Regions from separate parts of the Paenibacillus sp. PvP094 genome, predicted to be linked through region 2. Evidence: riboswitches for the same ligand, from Rfam matches in the RefSeq annotation. Region 2 holds a riboswitch; the other holds the start of a gene.
What was found. Region 2 has a riboswitch for ZMP and ZTP ahead of ABIC22_RS25190 (bifunctional 5,10-methylenetetrahydrofolate dehydrogenase/5,10-methenyltetrahydrofolate cyclohydrolase). Riboswitches for the same ligand answer to the same signal wherever they lie in the genome.
Positions count from the first base shown of each region.

Region 1: it holds a riboswitch for ZMP and ZTP, as region 2 does, so the genes downstream of both, ABIC22_RS12160 (TIGR01440 family protein) here and ABIC22_RS25190 (bifunctional 5,10-methylenetetrahydrofolate dehydrogenase/5,10-methenyltetrahydrofolate cyclohydrolase) in region 2, are expected to answer to the same signal.

Region 1 is NZ_JBEPOM010000001.1:2,633,601-2,643,384, forward strand. It holds gene ABIC22_RS12125 (FtsW/RodA/SpoVE family cell cycle protein) at 5-1,225, shown strand; gene ABIC22_RS12130 (FtsW/RodA/SpoVE family cell cycle protein) at 1,473-2,693, shown strand; gene spoIIR (stage II sporulation protein R) at 2,934-3,596, shown strand; gene ABIC22_RS12140 (L-threonylcarbamoyladenylate synthase) at 3,834-5,063, shown strand; gene ABIC22_RS12145 (hypothetical protein) at 5,068-5,313, shown strand; gene ABIC22_RS12150 (manganese efflux pump MntP) at 5,277-5,837, shown strand; gene ABIC22_RS12155 (low molecular weight protein arginine phosphatase) at 5,961-6,533, shown strand; ZMP/ZTP riboswitch at 6,671-6,752, shown strand; gene ABIC22_RS12160 (TIGR01440 family protein) at 6,895-7,488, shown strand; gene ABIC22_RS12165 (serine hydroxymethyltransferase) at 7,756-9,003, shown strand; gene upp (uracil phosphoribosyltransferase) at 9,234-9,784, shown strand, end outside.
Region 2 is NZ_JBEPOM010000001.1:5,545,282-5,555,065, forward strand. It holds gene ABIC22_RS25160 (Lrp/AsnC family transcriptional regulator) at 1-346, opposite strand, end outside; gene ABIC22_RS25165 (MBL fold metallo-hydrolase) at 561-1,322, shown strand; gene ABIC22_RS25170 (ABC transporter substrate-binding protein) at 1,386-2,399, opposite strand; gene ABIC22_RS25175 (hypothetical protein) at 2,628-2,900, opposite strand; gene ABIC22_RS25180 (barstar family protein) at 3,235-3,510, opposite strand; gene ABIC22_RS25185 (ribonuclease) at 3,527-3,916, opposite strand; ZMP/ZTP riboswitch at 4,091-4,172, shown strand; gene ABIC22_RS25190 (bifunctional 5,10-methylenetetrahydrofolate dehydrogenase/5,10-methenyltetrahydrofolate cyclohydrolase) at 4,224-5,078, shown strand; gene ABIC22_RS25195 (hypothetical protein) at 5,222-5,845, opposite strand; gene ABIC22_RS25200 (helix-turn-helix domain-containing protein) at 5,947-6,792, opposite strand; gene ABIC22_RS25205 (beta-galactosidase) at 6,913-9,276, shown strand; gene ABIC22_RS25210 (Gfo/Idh/MocA family protein) at 9,526-9,784, shown strand, end outside.

The sequences.
Region 1 (9,784 bases), 2.9 Mb from region 2:
CTACATGCTGCATAAATTCAAAAAGATAGACTACTCGATTGTGTTCATCTTGCTGATCCTGATGGTCATCAGTATTTTGTCCATTTATAGTACGACCTTTGGCCGTCCGAAGCTGGAGGGGCTCACGAGAAACGCTGTTATCTTTTATATTTTAGGTTTCGTGATCTTTTTTGGAATTTCAATGATCAATTACAAGGTTATTATCAAAAACTATTTATATATTTATGGAGTAGGCATGCTGCTGCTTATTCTGGTTATGTTTATAGGTCAGGAATATTACGGCGCCAAGGGCTGGTTGTCCATTTTTGGCTTCAGTTTGCAGCCAGCAGAGTTATTCAAGCTCTGTCTCATTGTGTTCTTGTCGGCCCTTCTGGCTCGAAAGAAGAACCGACCGCTTTATTTTGGACGTGATGTCGTACCGGTTTCACTTTGTGTGCTGCCACCTTTGCTGCTCGTCTTGCTGCAAAATGACTTGGGGAACGCACTGAGCTATGTGATCATTCTGGTAGGACTGCTCTGGATTGGCAACATCAAATTCAGTCATGCCCTCATTGGATTTATGATTGCTGTGGCTGCTTTTGTTGGGGGAACACAGGCGTACATTCACTATCATGATGAAATCGTCAAATTCCTGAAGGAGATTGGTCGTTCTCACTGGGCGGATCGCTTCGACCCATGGCTCGTGCCGGATCAGACTTCCAGAGACGTGCTCTGGCAGACCTATAACGCGAAGCTGGCGATTGGTTCTGGTGGCATTAGTGGTAAAGGATACTTGGAAGGTACAACGATTCAGTCAAATCGGGTACCGCTGGCTTATGCTGACTCGATTTTTGTGCAGATTGGGGAGGAGTTTGGCTTTGTAGGTGCTTCAGTGCTGCTGCTGTTGTACTTTATTCTCATCCACAGGCTGGTCCTTATAGCCCTCGAATGTAAAGATCGCGCAGGGCCTTATCTCATCGTCGGCATTATCGCGATGCTGCTCTACCAGATTTTTGTCAACATTGGTCCGTTCATCGGGTTAATGCCGCTGACCGGGATCACGCTGCCTTTTATCAGTTCAGGGGGGACCTCGCTTGTGCTGAACATGATTAGTATGGGTATCGTGATGAGTATCAAGGTCCATACGGAAGAGAACGAGGATATTCTGGGCTCTGCAGAACAACCGGGGATTACGGATATCGTCCTCAAGTTGTTCAGAAGGAAACCGTCCCAGCAGGAACAGTAATTCCTTTTATTAGGTACAGAAAAAAAGAAGTCAGTCATAGAATCCTGGAAAGATCAATCCAAACCATTTGGATCTGGTGCTTCCAGGGTTTTTCTTTTGCCAGATTTTCTCTAATGGTTATGTAAGTTGAGATCCATCCTCCGCGCAGTGATTAAAATTTCCAATTTATCTCTCTATTTTATACAATGGAAATTATAAGTCAATTTGGAAAATGCGTATATAGGTACCCGGGAGGACGATTGCAGTTATGTTGAGAATGCTGAAAAAGATGGACGGTGTTATTCTTTTTGTATTGTTTTTGCTGATGATCGCAAGTGTGTTTGCCATTTATAGTGGTACGCAGACGGATGCCACTTTGGCCAAGCATCATATCAAAACCTTGCTGTTTTATATCTTAGGATTTGTCGCAGTAGTGGGCATCGGACTAGTGAATTACAAACTGTATGTGAAATATGCTTTTTATCTGTATGCCTTAGGAATCGTTCTGCTTGTTCTCGTCAACTTTGTGGGCGGACCTATCAATAATGCCAATGGCTGGATCAAGCTTGGGGAAAATCTTTCGTTTCAACCTGCGGAGTTGTTCAAGATGATCCTGATCCTGTTTCTTGCACATTTGCTTGTGAAGCGTCAGAGAAACACGCTAGGTTTCTGGAGGGATATCATTCCCATCGGATGTTGGGCGTTTGTTCCGTTTGCACTCGTCATGATTCAAAATGATTTGGGCAACGCGCTGGGTTACGTCGTCATCTTGGCCACGGTATTGTGGATCGGTAATATCAAGCTAAAACATGCAATCATTGGCCTTGTTATTGTAGCTGTCACTTTCTTTGGTTTCGTCAAAGCCTACACGACGTATCATGATGAAATCTTTACCTTTCTCGAAAAGATAGGCCGTGAACACTGGGCGGAACGGATAGATCCCTGGCTCGTACCGGAAAAGGCCACATCCAAGGCGACATGGCACACCAAAAATGCCGGCTTGGCTATAGGGTCAGGAGGCATTGTCGGTAAAGGGTATTTGCAGGGAACTTCCGTCCAAAGTGGACGCGTGCCGTATACCTATTCGGATTCCATCTTTGTCGTTATCGCTGAGGAATTCGGTTTTGTGGGAGCGTCAGTGCTGTTACTGCTGTACTTCATTCTGATTCACCGAATGGTTCTGATCGGTATGGAATGCAGGGATCGGGCGGGGCCCGTCATTATTGTAGGCATTATTGGCATGCTGTTATACCAAGTGTTTGAAAACATAGGTGCGTTCCTCGGACTGATGCCACTAACAGGGATTACCCTTCCGTTCATCAGTTATGGCGGGACTTCATTGCTCATTAATATGGCTTGTATCGGACTGGTCATGAGCATTAAATTATATGGAGATGAAGAGGAAGATGACCTGCTGCTTGGAGAGCAGAAGCCTGGTTTGCCAGACCGGTTACTGCATTTGCTGAGAAAAGAAAAGAGCGCGTTGTAATCATCGAATAGGGTTATGTATTAACAGTTGGGTTCGATAGGTCTCTTAAGCATGGCTGATGCACACCTGTAACAGGTGTGGTCGGCCTTTTCTTAATTCCGCTCAACCACGTTAAAATAAGAGAATGAATTTGCTAGATTTATGATTTTTGCTAGGTTTACTTCTGTCTCTTCCGGGCATACTGATAGACATGAGAGAGTTGCAGGGAACATGATCACGGGAGCCGAGGGGGAGAACGGGATGAGCAGAAGAACAGTGAAACAGATTGGACTTATTATCGTTTGTCTTATGATGATTATTATGATGTGGGAAGGTCAGAAGACGGATGCAGCTGTAGCCGCTACAGCAATTCCGGAGCAATCCATCCGTTTGCGGATTCTAGCGAATTCGGATGCGCCAGGGGACCAACTGGTGAAACGCGAGATTCGGGATGCTGTGGTTGCCCAGATGAGTGAGTGGGTTACAGAGCTGGATAATCCGCAAAGTCTGGATGAAGCACGCCATGTCATTCGTGAGCATTTGTCTGAAATCGAAGATCGGGTGGGAGAAGAGCTGGCCAGCCGTGGATTGGACTATCCATACCAAGTGGAGCTTGGTGTTGTTCCGTTCCCTACCAAACTATATGGAGGCACGGTATATCCCGCAGGTGATTATGAAGCAGTGCGTATAACACTGGGAGAAGGAAAGGGTCAAAATTGGTGGTGTGTGCTGTTTCCGCCGCTATGCTTCATTGATGCAAGCACAGGGGATGCGCTGGCGAATCCGTCTACGGTATCTGCAGCGGCTGCTGCTGAGCCTGGAGATGCTGAAGCATCTGTCCAGGGAGCAACACCGGAAGCGCGTTTTTTCCTGGTGGATCTGGCGGTTAAACTATGGGATTGGGTAGCCGGGTTGTTTGCATAATATCGTGGGAATGATAGGGAAGGGCAACTTCGATACAGGAAGCTGCCCTTTTGCCCCATTTTTCAATGAATGGCTGTCATGCTTAAGGGATGTGGTTTATAAGAGAGATAGCGAGCCCGTTCTTAGGTTGAACAGATATGCTATAATTATAGGTATTCGAAATGTAAGCAAGACAGCTACCGTCAAGGTCGAGGCCCCGCGGTTACTAACCTATTGAAGTTTAGGGATGATGGATATATGAGTAGAGAACAAGACCAATACCAATACACAGGAAACAAAGATTCGGGCAACCCAGAAGGATTACTTACCTCGGTGTGGGATGTCAGAGCATTGATGAGTGAGAAACAGCCGCATGTTGTGGGTAATTTGGTTATGGGTGAACCTGAGGGACAGGGATCTGATGAGAAAAAAAAGAGCGCCTATCAGCAGGCACTCGCTGACTTGCAGGCTGCCGCTGCCTGCATTCGTCAAGGCCAGACTGTTGCGTTTCCGACAGAGACGGTATACGGTTTGGGCGCGGATGCGCGCAGTACAGCCGCGGTAGAGGCTATATTTGAAGCCAAAGGACGCCCGTCAGACAATCCGCTTATTGTGCATATCGCACATCGCGATCAGCTGGATTCACTGGTTACGGAAGTGAATGAGGCGGCAGAAGCGCTGATTGAGGCCTTTTGGCCAGGTCCGCTCACCATTGTGCTGCCTGTTAAGCCAGGCGCCGTATCCCCGCGGGTTACGGCTGGCTTGGATACGGTGGGTGTCCGCATGCCGGATCACCCAGTTGCTCTGCAGCTGCTCGCAGCGGCGGCGTGCCCGGTGGCTGCGCCAAGCGCTAACCGATCCGGGCGGCCAAGCCCGACGCTCGCTTCACATGTAAGCGAGGATCTGGCTGGCCGCATCGGCGGCATCGTGGACGGCGGCCCCACGGGTGTGGGCGTCGAGTCCACGGTAGTGCAGGTCGGTGACGACGGTACCGTCACCATCCTGCGCCCTGGCGGCATTACGGCGGAACAATTGTCCGCCGTTGCCGCCCGTGTCGCCACGGACCCGGCGATTCTCGCGGGTGGGTCCGAAGGCGAAGGCAGCCCGGCGCCGCGCTCGCCGGGCATGAAGTACACGCACTATGCGCCCACAGGGTCGCTGTGCGTGGTAGAGGGGCCGCCGCCAGCCGTGGCGGCCTGGATCAGCGCCGCCCTCGCGGAGGCGGCGCAGCGCGGAGAGCGCACCGCGGTGCTGGCGTTCGCCGAGCACGCGGAGCAGTACCGCGCCGATGCCGTATTCTCGCTGGGCGATGCCAGCGAGCTTGAAGAAGCAGCGCGCCGGCTGTACGCCGCGCTGCGCAGCTGCGATGAGCAGGGCGCCACATACATTTTGGCTGAAGCCTGCTCGCGCGAAGGGCTGGGAGCAGCCGTCATGAATCGGCTGCTCAAGGCTGCTGGTCACCAACTTATACAGGTTGGGGACCAGTAACACCATGACCGGAGCTGACGACGTCTCTCCGGTCCACCTGATCGGCAGGCCGTGGCAGCAGGCACCACCAACCACGGCCTGCCGATTAGACCAATCCTCTTTTGACACGCCTGCCTGCATCTCTCTGACTATTCATTCTCTATCTCCCGTCATGTTTGTGTCCTTGTCCGCATATCGTGTACAAGAACCTTTACGTGACTTGGGGGTATGGGAATGTGGGATGTGTCTGCCCATCTGGGGCAGTTGGTAACCATTTTGATTATGGCCGTCGCCCTTGGGCTGGATGCCTTCTCGCTGGGTATTGGGATCGGCATGAAAGGCATTCGTTTGCGTGATGTGCTGCGAATCAGTTTTGTCACGGCCCTGTTCCATGTGATCATGCCGCTGATCGGTATGTACACGGGGAAATACGTCAGTTCACTTCTTGGGGACATCACGACGTATGCTGCAGGCGGATTGCTCGTTCTGCTTGGGGGTCACATGATTCTGAATGCATTTCGTGAAGGTGACACCAAGCTGGTGGACCATCGCTCCATGCTAGGTGTGATCTTATTTTCACTCAGTGTGAGTGTGGATTCGTTTTCCGTTGGGGTATCCCTCGGCATGTTTAGCAGTGATCTGGTACTGACGGTACTTGCCTTTGGTGCATGCGGTGGAATCATGTCCGTCATGGGTCTGCTGCTGGGAAGACGAGTGAGCCAGAACCTTGGTGATTATGGTGAAGCGATTGGCGGAGCCATCCTGCTTGCATTTGGACTGTTGTTTATTTTTTAATAGTCATAGAGCGCAGCAGTTGCAGCCCTTGAGCAGTCATAACGATACTCTTTGAATTTTCATCATTTAAAATTAAAATATTGCATCATTCGACAACATTTGCGAAATGGGGAGGCTATCACAATGAAACATATTTTGTTTGTATGTACAGGGAATACGTGCCGCAGCCCCATGGCGGAGGGGCTTTTGCGCAAGCTGGCAGCAGAACGCGGCATTCAGGTAGAGGTTCGTTCTGCAGGTGTGGCGGCAGCATCGGGAATGCCGATTTCCCGTCATGCCGAAGCTGTATTAAGAGATCACCAGGCGGAAGGGCCTGGGCATTCCACCCAGCTTGACGCGAGCCTGATTGGCTGGGCGGATTTGGTCCTTACGTTAACGCGAAGCCATAAACAGCATGTCATGCAGGTTTTTCCGGATTCGGTACACAAGACGTACACGCTGAAAGAGTATGTGGAAAATGATAATCAGGTTCTGAATGATCTTCAGGAACTGGACAGCCTGTTCGCCACACTGGAACTGAAGCGTGCACTCGGTCAGGAGATTCTGGCATCAGAGCGTGAGCGCGTGATCGAGATCCGCCAGCGCATTCCAAGCTTTGATATATCCGACCCATTCGGGGGCAGTCGTGACGATTATAATATAGCTGCTGCAGAGATCAGGACGGCATTGGATCGGCTTCTGGACAAGTTGGGATAAACCGGTGTTGTGCAGGGCAATGTAATTGGGCAGTGATGAACCATTTCCAAATTTATTTTTATATGCAAAAACGAACATGTAGTGTAAATTACCCGTTGATTTTAAGCGTGGGTTGTTTTATGATGAAGGGGAAAACAGGGATCCGGTGTAACTGGCGACGAAGTGGGCACAACCACAATGGAGCACCGGAACAAACGGCCGGTCGCCTGGGCAAAAGAGCAATTCTGCGATACCCGCAGACTGCTCTTTTTTTCGTCTTTCATCTGATTATTCGCTATAATAGTACCTGAGATGCCGTGCATGAATACAAGAGCGGGCTGCCGTGAGGAAGTCAGGCATGATTTTATCGGGAGGCGATAGGATGACTATTGAGTTAGATTCGGAACAACCCGGATTGCAGGAACAGACCGCATCCATTCTGCGTGAACTGGCACTTGCCGGAAAGCTTGGACCTGGACAGATTGTTGTGATCGGTACAAGCACAAGCGAGGTTGCAGGCCAGAAGATCGGTACGAGTGGTGCCGTTGATGTAGCACAGCAGCTTCTTGCAGGGATCCGCGAGGTACAGCAGGAATTCGGTTTCGAGCCTGTGTTCCAGTGCTGTGAACACTTGAATCGCGCACTGGTGATGGAGCGTTCATTGCTCACACGTCTTGGTTTGACTGAAGTGGGTGCCGTACCGGTTCCCAAGGCAGGCGGTTCCATGGCATCCGCAGCTTATCGCTCGCTGAGTGATCCTTGCCTGGCTGAACATGTGCAGGCTCATGCGGGAGTGGATATCGGGGAAACCATGATTGGCATGCACTTGCGGCATGTGGCAGTTCCCTTCCGTACAGCGCTTCGCTACATTGGGGAAGCCCGTGTGACGACAGCCTTGACCCGTCCGAAGCTGATTGGCGGCGAACGTGCGGTGTATCAGATGGAAGAGCAACCAGATTCGACATTTTGCGACTAAATCTTCAACCTACTATAAAGCGAAATTAATGTTTACACGAAAACGGAGAGTGCAGGACAAATCTGGAGAAACGAAGTGCTCGCCTAAAAGCTTTCTGAAAGAAAGCTACATCGGAAGCATAGGCTATCACCGGATTTCCCCTTTAAAGGGGGATTCAAAAAATCTGGGGATAACAGCGATCGGAAGATTGTGCTGCGTTCGGAGTGGCGAGTGTAACCTTTTAATTTTGCTTTATAACTTCACTAATATACTGGGAGGAATTTAAACATGGAACAATTGCGTAAGAATGACCCTGCAGTACTTGAAGCGATGAATTTGGAGTTGAAACGCCAACAGAACAACATTGAGCTGATTGCATCCGAGAACATCGTAAGTGAAGCGGTAATTGAGGCACTTGGATCTGTACTGACAAACAAGTACGCTGAAGGATACCCAGGCAAACGTTATTATGGTGGCTGCGAGCATGTGGATGTTGTGGAAGATATCGCACGTGACCGCGCGAAGGAACTGTTTGGCGCTGAGCACGTAAACGTACAGCCTCACTCGGGAGCACAAGCGAATATGGCAGTATATCTTGCAGCGTTGAAACCTGGTGACACGGTGCTGGGCATGAACCTTGCTCATGGTGGACACTTGACTCACGGTAGCCCAGTGAATGCATCTGGTTTGCTCTACAACTTCGTGGCCTATGGCGTACAGGAAGATACGTTCCTGATCGATTACGATGAAGTGCGCAAAGCAGCGTTCAAGCACCGTCCTCGTCTGATTGTTGCAGGCGCAAGTGCATACCCGCGTACGATTGATTTTGAAAAACTCGCTTCTATCGCAAACGATGTAGGTGCATTGTTCATGGTGGACATGGCCCACATTGCAGGACTGGTTGCTGCCGGATTGCATCCGAGCCCGGTTCCTCATGCCCATTTCGTAACAACGACAACACACAAAACGCTGCGCGGACCTCGTGGCGGTATGATCCTGTGCCGCAAATCCTGGGCAGCTGCGATTGATAAAGCGGTATTCCCAGGTTCCCAAGGTGGACCTTTGATGCACGTTATTGCTTCCAAAGCGGTAGCACTGGGTGAGGCCCTGCAGCCTTCATTTAAAACTTATGCACAAAACGTAGTGAAAAACGCTCAGGTTTTGGCTGAAACACTGATTGCCGAAGGATTGAACATTGTATCCGGCGGTACAGACAACCACTTGATGCTGATCGACACTCGCAGCGTGAACATCACAGGTAAGGAAGCTGAGCATGTCCTCGATTCCATCGGTATTACCGTGAACAAAAATGCAATTCCATTTGATCCGACCAGCCCGTTTGTAACGAGCGGCATTCGTATTGGTACTCCGGCAGCTACTTCCCGTGGCATGAACGAAGAAGCCATGGTTGCTATTGGTAAAATCATTGCCAAAACATTGAAAAATCCAAAAGATACAGCGAAACTGGATGAGGCTCGTGCGGAAGTAACGGCTCTGACAGACCAATTCCCGCTGTACACAGATCTGAAATACTAGTCCATCGACACATGGAATTATTGTACAACTAGAGCAAAAAGGACCGGAACATGCCAAGTTTCCGGTCCTATTTTTATAGTATTCGGTTTTCTGTAATGATTACATGTCCTTTGATGGTGTAATTCGGTGTAGGTGATGATATAATATACAGGATTTATCGGGCCTATGAATGATAATTAGGCATTATTGGTAATGCTGTACATGAAGAACTTACCGGAGGGACAAATTAGATGGGAAAATTAGTAATATGTGATCACCCCTTGATTCAACACAAACTGACGTTTATACGCGACATGCGTACGAATACGAAAGATTTCCGCGAATTGGTGGATGAAGTGGCCACGCTGATGGCGTACGAGATTACAAGAGAGATTCCGCTCGAATCTATTGATGTGCAAACACCTGTAGCTGAAACACAAGGGAAAGTCATCTCTGGACGTATGCTTGGTCTGGTACCAATCCTGCGTGCAGGTCTGGGAATGCTGGATGGCGTTGTTAAACTGCTTCCTGCGGCAAAAGTAGGACATGTTGGTTTGTTCCGTGACCCGGAAACACTGCAACCTGTTGAATACTACACGAAGCTTCCTACGGATGTTACGGAGCGTGAGTTGATTGTCATCGACCCAATGTTGGCAACTGGCGGATCTGCCATTGCTGCAATTGACGTGCTCAAAAAACGCGGCTGCACCCAAATCAAAATGATGAACCTTGTGGCAGCACCTGAAGGTGTAAAAGCAGTTCAGGACGCGCACCCGGATGTGGACATCTACGTGGCTGCACT
Region 2 (9,784 bases):
CCAACACTTCATTGGATGGAAATCTGGCCTCCAGAATGTAGCATCCGTTTCCGCTCACTTTATAGTTATTTAGTACAAAATCATTTTCAGTTTTAACAAAAGACAGAAACGACTGATGATGTGGATTCGTCAGTTTGATCGTGATAAACGCATGGATTAAACAGTTTAGTTTGACTTGATTTACTTGGACGGTGTATTTTTCAATAACTCCGTTTTCCTCAAGCTTCAACACTCTCGAAGCAGCTGCTTGTCCAGTTAGATGAACTTTCTCCCCCAACTTTTTCATCGTAATGCGACTGTTCGCGGACAGCTCTTTAATAATTAATTCATCTATGTGATCGAGCACTCGTTATCCTACCCCTTTTAATTTAGTATCATCACCAATGAAAACCCAATTCATGAGATAAGTAAAGCTTACTCTATTCTACATACAAACCCATCATGAAAAGAAATACTTTCATTATTCAAGTAAATGAGAAGAAAGACTTGATTCTATGCATGTACGCAGAAATCCGGAGCGTGTAAGCTATTTATATATTCATGATCAAAGGAGAATTACAATGAAAATAACTCAAATCCGAAATGCTACGATTATCGTTGAATATGCAGGACAACACTTTTTAATTGATCCATTCCTGGCTGACAAGGGTGTGTATCCTCCATTCCCAAATTCTGCGAGGCAGGATCAGAAGAATCCATTGGTCGACCTTCCGACAACTATTGAAAATATAGTCCGTGGTATCGACGCGGTGATCGTTACCCATCTTCATTTGGACCACTTTGATGATGCCGCAAAAGAAGCGCTGCCCAAAGACATCAAAATGTTTGTACAGAACGAAGCTGATGCGTCTGAAGTTAAAAATGCTGGCTTTAACAACGTAGAGATTCTTCATGAAAATTCAGTATTTCAGGGCATTCAACTTTTTAAAACAAAAGGGGAGCATGGGAGAGGAGAAGTCTTGAAGCTTGCTGGCGAAGTATGTGGTGTAGTCTTTAAACACACTAGTGAGCAGACTTTATATGTAGCAGGGGACACCGTTTGGGTCGAATCTGTTCAAGAAGTGATCCACACTCACAAACCTGAAGTTCTTGTTGTTAATGGAGGAGATAATCAGTTTCTGGAGGGTGGTTCCTTGGTTATGGGCATAGACGATATCTATAAAGTATACCAAGCTGCACCAGACGCGAAAATCATTGTAGTCCACATGGAAGCAGTTAACCATTGGGGTCTTTCCAGAGAAGACTTAAGAAGCTTTTTGAAGGATAAAGGAATCACCAGTAACATTGCTGTTCCTGAGGATGGAGAATCCTACGTATTATAATTCAGCTATAAAAAATAACACTCCTCCGTCACTTCGTGACGGTCAGGAGTGTTCTTCTACTGCTTACTTCACAGAAAGCAAGCTGTCCGTAATAAATTTCAATTGTCCTTCCAAAGTGATAGGGTCGTTATATGTGTCCGAAGTTTTATCCAGCTGGAAGACATGTCCTTCTTTAACAGCAGGCAGATTCTCCCACAATGTATTGCTGTATACGACTTCGGCATCACTTGTATCGCCCGACCACGGGCTTGTAAAGATGATGTCACCTGCATATTCCGGCAGCACCTCCATGGAGATCGAAGCAAAGCCTGTTCCGCTGTCAATCGCTTCTGCCTGAGCCTTGGTAGGGGCCTTCAAGCCAAATTCACCATAGAGGATTTCACCGCCACGACCATAGTTATGACCAAATACGTACAATCCCTTCGCGTATGGATTCAGAATGGAGACAGTGCGGTCACCGACTGCGGCTTCTACTTTGGGTTTCCATTCGCTAATCTGCGCTTCCCAGTTTGTAACCCAGGCTTTCGCTGCATCTTCCCTATTCGTTAGCTTGCCTAGTTCAAGCATAAGATCTTTATAGTTGAGTTTGCCATATTGGATCTGCACCACAGGGGCAATTTGAGACAATTGATCAAGGCCCTCTGTGCCCGTATAAGCAATGATCAGATCCGGTTTGAGGCTTACCAGCTGTTCCGCTGTAGGCTGCTCACCCAGATCAGTTGTTCCTTCACTTATCAATTGATCCTTAATATACTTATTGCCCATTGCTCCAGACAGAGCTCCTACCACGGGAACATCCAGTGCTACAAAGTATCCTGTCGTAAACGACGTCAAATCAATGACACGCTGCGGTGTTTTGGGTACCTCAACTTCTCCCGCATCCGATTGGTATGTAACTGTCTCCCCTTCGTCAGTTGACGCTGAGTCAGCTGCTGATGCTGAGTCAGTTGTCTGCTCTGCCGTGTTTGCACTTGCATCGGTTGCTGTACTCGTCGTGGCGGTTTGACCGCATGCACTTAGTACCAGCAGCACGGTTAGTGCCAAAATAAGCAAGATCGAATTAGATCGTCTCAACAATGTAAACCCACCCTTTTTAATTGATATTGATAATCGTTATCACTTTATCATGATGCAGTCTATTTGACAAGCTAATTCTGGTTCTCTTTTTAAAATGTGTTAAATTGAATGTTTAACCCCGCAGACAGACTTCCATTCCAAGGATCAAAAAAAGCCGCCATGGGCGACTTTTAAGACAGATTGTTTAGTGTTCGGAGAACTTTATAGCCTCGCAATCCTTATCCAGTATTAGCTCTCTTTCAAGGTAACATGATCAACTACCATCCAATTGTTATCCCTATACTGCAGCGTTATTTTTACAGCGATGGAACCCTCATTCGAACGATATTTACTTACCACAAGTGTGGCCTCATTCTGCTCGTCCGCCAGCTCAAACTTTTCGATCCGCAGTAAAATTCCTCGGAGATTGCTTTCATTACTTTCATATAAACCTTGCTTAAGCAATTGTTCATAAGTTAGGTTATAAACGTCCACCTTATATTTCGTTCGTAAGAACTTCATTATATGTTGTCCATCAGAATCACTTAATGCAGGTGTCCGATCATAGTCTATTGATATATACTCCATCGATCGATTAAGAGCTGAATCTGTTGATATGACCTCTTCCAATGCTGCAAGATATAGTCCGCTTAGACTGTTATCAGCCTCTGTATTCGTAAACGTGCTTGCACAAGATGTAGTCAGACTAACCAGTGATAGAACATAAAAGAAGTACAATAACTTCCTTGGGATGACCCTCACCTCCTATGGATATTCCTAAACTCATTAACGGAAGTCTCATGAAACATGTTGCACAATAAAAAAAGCAGTCCTCAGCGGACTGCCCGTTTGATTTTTACATATTCAGATCCAATTGAAACTGATCCAGCTCTTCTTCTGCGTCACGCATTAACTCCACTAGCTGATCAGCGTATTCTCCAAGCACAGCCCTGCTGGCCTCAAAATTAACCCATTGAATGGTTAGTGGAATTGAAATGAAGCCTGTAATGACATCCCATAACGCATCGAGATTCCGCCCGTAAGAGTCATCTAACCCCAGCTTCGCCTGAAGAATATCATGCAGCTCTTCTTTTCCATGAATATCATTTCCATCAATGATTACTGTCTTCATACCATCCTACCTTTGGTCATTTGATTTGTTCAAACGTGCGATAATGATCGGTTGTCTTGTATATTAAGCCATCACTGGAATAGAGAATTCGGTCACTTCCCCGGGTTCCCCCGGAATAATTGATATCTGCCTCGTACCACGTTCTTCCCTTTTTCTTGGGTAACAAGCCTTCCCGATTCTGAAATATATCACCGCCGATACTTTTGCCTGGGGCCACATCTTGCAAATTTCCTTCACTTGGTTCCCAGCCTAAAGCTCTGGCCTCCTTCTTGGTAATATAATTATCCGGAAGTTCCTGATGCTCGGCAAGATAATTGGCAACTTCGTCAAATTGATTCAAGACAGCATGAGTCTGGGACGATTCATCTACAGATAGCGATTCTAGTGAACAACCTGCGAACAGCATCGTCGCAAGAATAATGAGTACAGCACTTAGCCATTTTTTAATATACACTACTTATAATCTCCTTTTAATCTTCTTAACTCAAAAAAGTATATACCAATCTGCACACAGTTCCAAGTATAGCTAAAAGTTAAAAGGATTGATGTACATTTCAAAATGAAGTACTATCAATTTAATATGGTCATATGTAACTGGCGAACACGGTGAACCGTGAGGGAGCATATGATGTCTAATCAAGCCGTACGCCTGGGCAGAGGTAAGGAAGTTTTATTTCCTTGCCTCTTTTTATTTGGAAAGGGCGATGATGAGCATGAGTACAGAGAAGCTAATGTTGAATGGACAAACGGTAGCGGACTTCATGAAGGAAGAGATGACTTCGAAGGTTGCCATCCTGAAGGAGCAAGGAATCACGCCTTGTCTAGCTACTATTTTGGTTGGTGATGACCCCTCTTCAGAAACGTATGTACGAATGAAAGGCAATGCATGTGCCCGAATAGGGGTACATTCCATTAAAGTGGTTTTGCCTGCAGAGACGACAACGGAACAATTAATTCAGGAAATAACCAAATTAAATGAAGATGTATCCGTACATGGCATTCTGTTGCAGCACCCGGTACCGCATCATATCGATGAAAGAGCAGCTTTTGATGCAATTAGCATAGAAAAAGACGTGGATGGAGTTACCACCCTAGGATTTGCGTTAAATGCTTTTGGAGTCGCCGCATTCCCTTCCTGCACACCACAAGCGATTATCCGTATTCTGGATTTCTATAACGTTCCAATCGAAGGCAAGCATGCTGTGGTCATAGGAAGAAGTCCAATTCTGGGTAAGCCCGTTTCAGCCATGCTGCTTAACCGAAATGCAACGGTAACTACCTGTCACTCCAAAACCGTCCATCTGGAAGAAATCGTGAAGTCGGGAGATATCGTGATTGCTGCCGTTGGCAAACCCTGTTTTGTAAAAGGAAGCTGGATTAAACCTGGTGCAGTTGTCATTGATGCAGGTTACAATAAAGGCAATATCGGTGATGTGGACTATTCATCCTGCTTGACTCCGTCATCTGCCATTACACCCGTCCCGGGTGGAGTGGGTCCCGTAACCATCGCTACGCTGATCGAACACACGATCAAATCAGCCTGCATGCAATCCAAAGAAACCTCATAATATGTACGAAAGTACGCAAAGCTCACTTTTTTCATGAGGGCTTTGCGTGCTTCTTTCTGTAAAGACATAAGGGGTAATGTGCATTGAAAGTGCGTACGTCTGCTAATTCAATTTTCGTTACTTCTTATCTGTTCAGGTTCTTTTTATTTTTTGGCATATTGTAAAATGGCCGTCGCCGCACGAATACGAAGTTCTTCATCTTCGCTCTGTAATGCATTCTTAAGTACACCTAGAGCTTCCTGTACTGTCCCGTCATCTACGCCAATCGAATGTTGAACTGCCGTTTCCGTTTCGGGAGTTCTTGTAAGCCACGGATCCAATTGAGCCTGTGAAAGTGGATACTCGAATGTTGAAATGATGGAAGCATTCGAAATCAGAGCACGTACCTTATCGTTTATCTCTGTCAGTGGAATTCGCCCCAACCACGTTACGCCTCGCCGATGACATATCGAACCTTCTCTAATACTAACGGAGTCATCGTAAAAGTAATCACCCACATCTCCAACATATACCCACTCATCGTCATGAATTAAGACATGATCTCCATCCTGTATGATGTTTATAAACGTCTGTAGGGTACCTATTACCCCGCTCAGTTCCGATTCAGGTATTACATAATGCTGCCCGATTTGCTCTTTCCATTCTTCAGCCGACAGCTGTTCCAAATCCCCTGTAGCTGGCCAATCGATCCCGATAAAGTTATCTTCCAGGAAGGCTGCAGTTCGATCAGTTCCGTGTATGGTGGATTGGATGTGAAAAAGGTTCATGCTGCACTTGTCCTCCTCTGATACTATAACCGTATTTTACATTATAAACGTTTCATTTGGTTTGCCTTCCACTTCAGCAGCTTATTAGAACAATCTAACAATCACACTTGAAGGTTATTTTTTCGTTTCCGAAATGCTGATGGTGTCTCGCCAAAGGCTTCACGGAATTTTCTTGTAAAATGTATACCGCAGTCGAATCCGACATCCGCAGCGATCTCTGCGATTTGCCGGTTCGTTCCGGCGAGAAGCTGTGCTGCCTTCTCCAACCTGAACTTGTGAACGGTATTTAGAATCGTATCCCCTACCTGCTCCTTAAATAAATGAGAGAGGCGTGAGGTGGATAAACAGCATCGGTTCGCAAGTTCCGGTATGCTTATCTTCTGCGCAGGATGCATCTGCAGATACCGCATGATCTCCGCAATTCGAGGATCTATAGTCACCGGAACATCCGGTGGATAGGTATGTTGAATGTGAATCAACGTCTCCTCCAGGGCCAGCTCGGATAATCTGCGATATTGTTCCGAACGGCCTTCCGAAAATCCGTGACGCACCAATCTTTGAAGAGCATTCTGCAAATCACGCTGTGCGTCTTCCGAAACAATCCGCTGGTAGATGAAACGAGCTGACGTTTCGGGAAGCTTCAACCAAGTACTCCAATTGGGATCGGGTATGAAGTGTACCCATATAAATTCCCAATGATCCTGCTTCGTTCTATAATGGTGCGGAAGCCCTGGCATAAGAATTGCCACATCTCCCGCTGTGCAGGTTATCGAATTCTTGCCATGCTGTATTTCCCCTTCACCGGAAAGCGTATACATTAGTAACCAGTCGATACTCCCTGTTGGTCGATGAATCTCATATCCGTTCAACTCCTTATAATGACCTGCGATCAATATTCCAAAGGACCTGTGTCCAACTATAGCATAATCCGCATGTTTTTCAGCCATTATCACACTACCTCGCTATGATCTGTTCCATTTAAAATGTAGCTGTATCGATATTTCTTTTATTTTTGAACACAGTAGAATTCATCGTAAAGAACATATCACAAGGAGGTTGTCCCAGCAATGAGCCACATCTCAAAATTATCATTAATAGATGCAGACCGTAAGAAAATCCATCCGGGAAAATTGGGTATGCATGGTGGAACCAATCCCAAAGGAGATGCCTTTGGATTCACCAATTATTATATGACTCGTAATGGCGAGCCCTTCATCCCGATCGTAGGTGAATTTCACTTCTCCAGGTTTTCATACTTGTACTGGGAAGAAGAGCTGCTGAAAATGAAGGCCGGTGGAATTCATATCGTCGCTACATATGTATTTTGGAATTTTCATGAGGAAGAAGAAGGGATTTTTGAATGGGGTGGAAATCGAAACCTGCGCCATTTCATCGATCTGTGTGCCAAACTGGATCTGCCCCTCATCCTTCGTATTGGTCCATTCTGCCACGGCGAAGTTCGCAATGGAGGAATTCCGGATTGGGTAGTTTCCAAGCCTATTGAGATCCGCTCCAATGATCCCGGATATCTGAAGCTGACACGCAGACTGTATCGGGAAATCGCCAGTCAGATGAAAGGCAGCCTGTATCAGGACGGAGGACCCGTTATAGCTGTGCAGTTGGAAAATGAATTCATGCACGCCGGAGCACCGAATGAAGCCTGGGGTTACAAAACCGGTAAGTTTCTGTCCTCCGGAACTGGAGGTACAGCTCATCTGGCTGAACTGCGCCGCATTGCCGAGGAAGCAGGCATTCGTCCTCTGTTCTTCACGGCGACCGCTTGGGGCGGGGCAGCCGTTCCTGAGGAAGGCTTTTTGCCCATGCTTGCAGGTTACGCCTATACGTCCTGGCTGCCTGACCAGCCTCCAAGCAAGGAATTTGTATATCGCGATCTTCATATTACTCCGGCGGAGCCCGTTCATTTCGACACGCCTGAATATCCCGTTGCGTATTGCGAAATGGCTGGTGGTATGCAAGTCAGTTATAATGTGAGGCCATACGTCCCGGAAAACAGTATTGAAGCCATGACCCTTGTCAAACTGGCCAGCGGCAGCAATCTGCTCGGTTATTACATGTATCATGGCGGCTCCAACCCCGTCGGCAAGAAGAGTTATCTCAATGAGCAATTCTTGCCGAAAATTACGTATGACTACCAGTCTCCCTTGGGTGAGTTCGGCAGAGTCGGTGCATCTTATGACCGCATCCGCGCCATCTCTTTGTTTCTTGAATCTTTCGGATCGGTCCTTGCTCCGATGAAAACGGTTCTGCCTGAGGGACAGTCTACCATCGATCCGACAGATACAGAGACACTACGCTGGTGTGTCAGACATCAGGACGGCTCAGGCTTTGTTTTTCTGAATAATTTTCAGGACCAGATCGACCTGCCCCGCCGTAAAATACGAATCGAATTGGAAACTTCCAAAGGCAGCGTTGCCTTCCCTGCTGAAGGTGAACTTGAGCTTCCTGAAGGAATCGGATTGATGCTGCCGTTCAATCTGGAACTTCATGGCGTGTCCCTACTTAGCGCAACGGCTCCACTGCTCACCATGATCGACACAAATCAAGACAAAACGATTTTCTTCTATGCACATGAAGGCATGACACCGGAATACGTCGTTTCCAAAACGAATCTAAAGGATGTGCAGTGCAGCGGAAGTGTAATATTGGACCACGGATCTTATTATGTGATTCAACCAAGCGTGGACACAAATAATTCAGTTAACTTCCTAACCACAGTTGGAGATACCGTACGTTTTGTGGTGCTTTCAAGAGAAGAAGCGCAAAAAGCATACACCTTTGAACTATGGGGACAACCAACGCTGGTTATCAGCGATTGTCCCGTAACGATCAGTAATCATCAGCTTATCTGCACATCGACAGGATCTTCCCATATTGCTGTTTCGCTGTACCCCAAGCCAGAGCAAGATTTGCAAACCCAAAGTTCCGGCACTGTTCATTGTCAACACGTGGGTTCCACTCTTTTCACTACCTATACAATAGACCTGCCTGAATATACACCAGAGGTATTGATTAAGAAACCAGCGGAAAAATCGGCCTTGCTGCAATTTGCCGGAGAATGGCCATCCCATGTTCACGATGTATGGCTTGAGGTCGATTATGAAGGTGATGTAGCCGAAGCGTTCCTGAATGGCAGGCTCATAACAGATCATATCTCTTATGGTAAGACCTGGTCCATAGGCTTAAAAGAATTCTACACTCAGCTTGAATTCTCTGAATTACACTTATCCATAACGCCGCAGCGTAGAGGAACGGTCCATACCTTTGTCAATCAGGCACAAATTGAGCGCTTTGAGGGAGTCGAGATCGCCGAGTTCTACCGAATCGAAGCCATTCCGCAATATCAGGTCGCGTTGTATCCGGTTAAAACTGCTGCTGCGATTGGACAACTATCCGTCCCATTCTCCAACTAAGAGCTTATTAAGCCCTGAATCTGTTCAAATCGAACAACTCAGGGCTTTTTGTCATATCGCTGTGTAGGTTAACTCCGAAATAAGATGGATTAAACGTACGTTCAGACTCTTATTGATATTTGTGTTACATATGCTTATTCCAATTCTTTCGTTGTAAATGCTTAGCTTCGTGGTATTCTTGAATAGAAAATACAGGTAAAACACATACATATTTCTTTCAGTAGAAGCATGAGAAGTGAGGAGATTTTTTTGAGTAAACCCATTCGCTTTGGGATTATAGGATTTGGCTGGAGAGCAGAAGCTTATCTGCGGATCGCGAAGCAGCTCCCCCATGTATTCAAGATCAGCGGCGTAGCTGTGCGTAATCCGTCCAAATATGTGGAGGCTGCCAAACGTTGGGGCGTCACCCTTTTCGAGTCATCTTTTGAAATGGCCCGTCATTGTGATTTTCTTCTGGTTGCTGTGTCCAAAACATCCGTTCCTGCCGTCCTTGAAGAACTTGTAACAC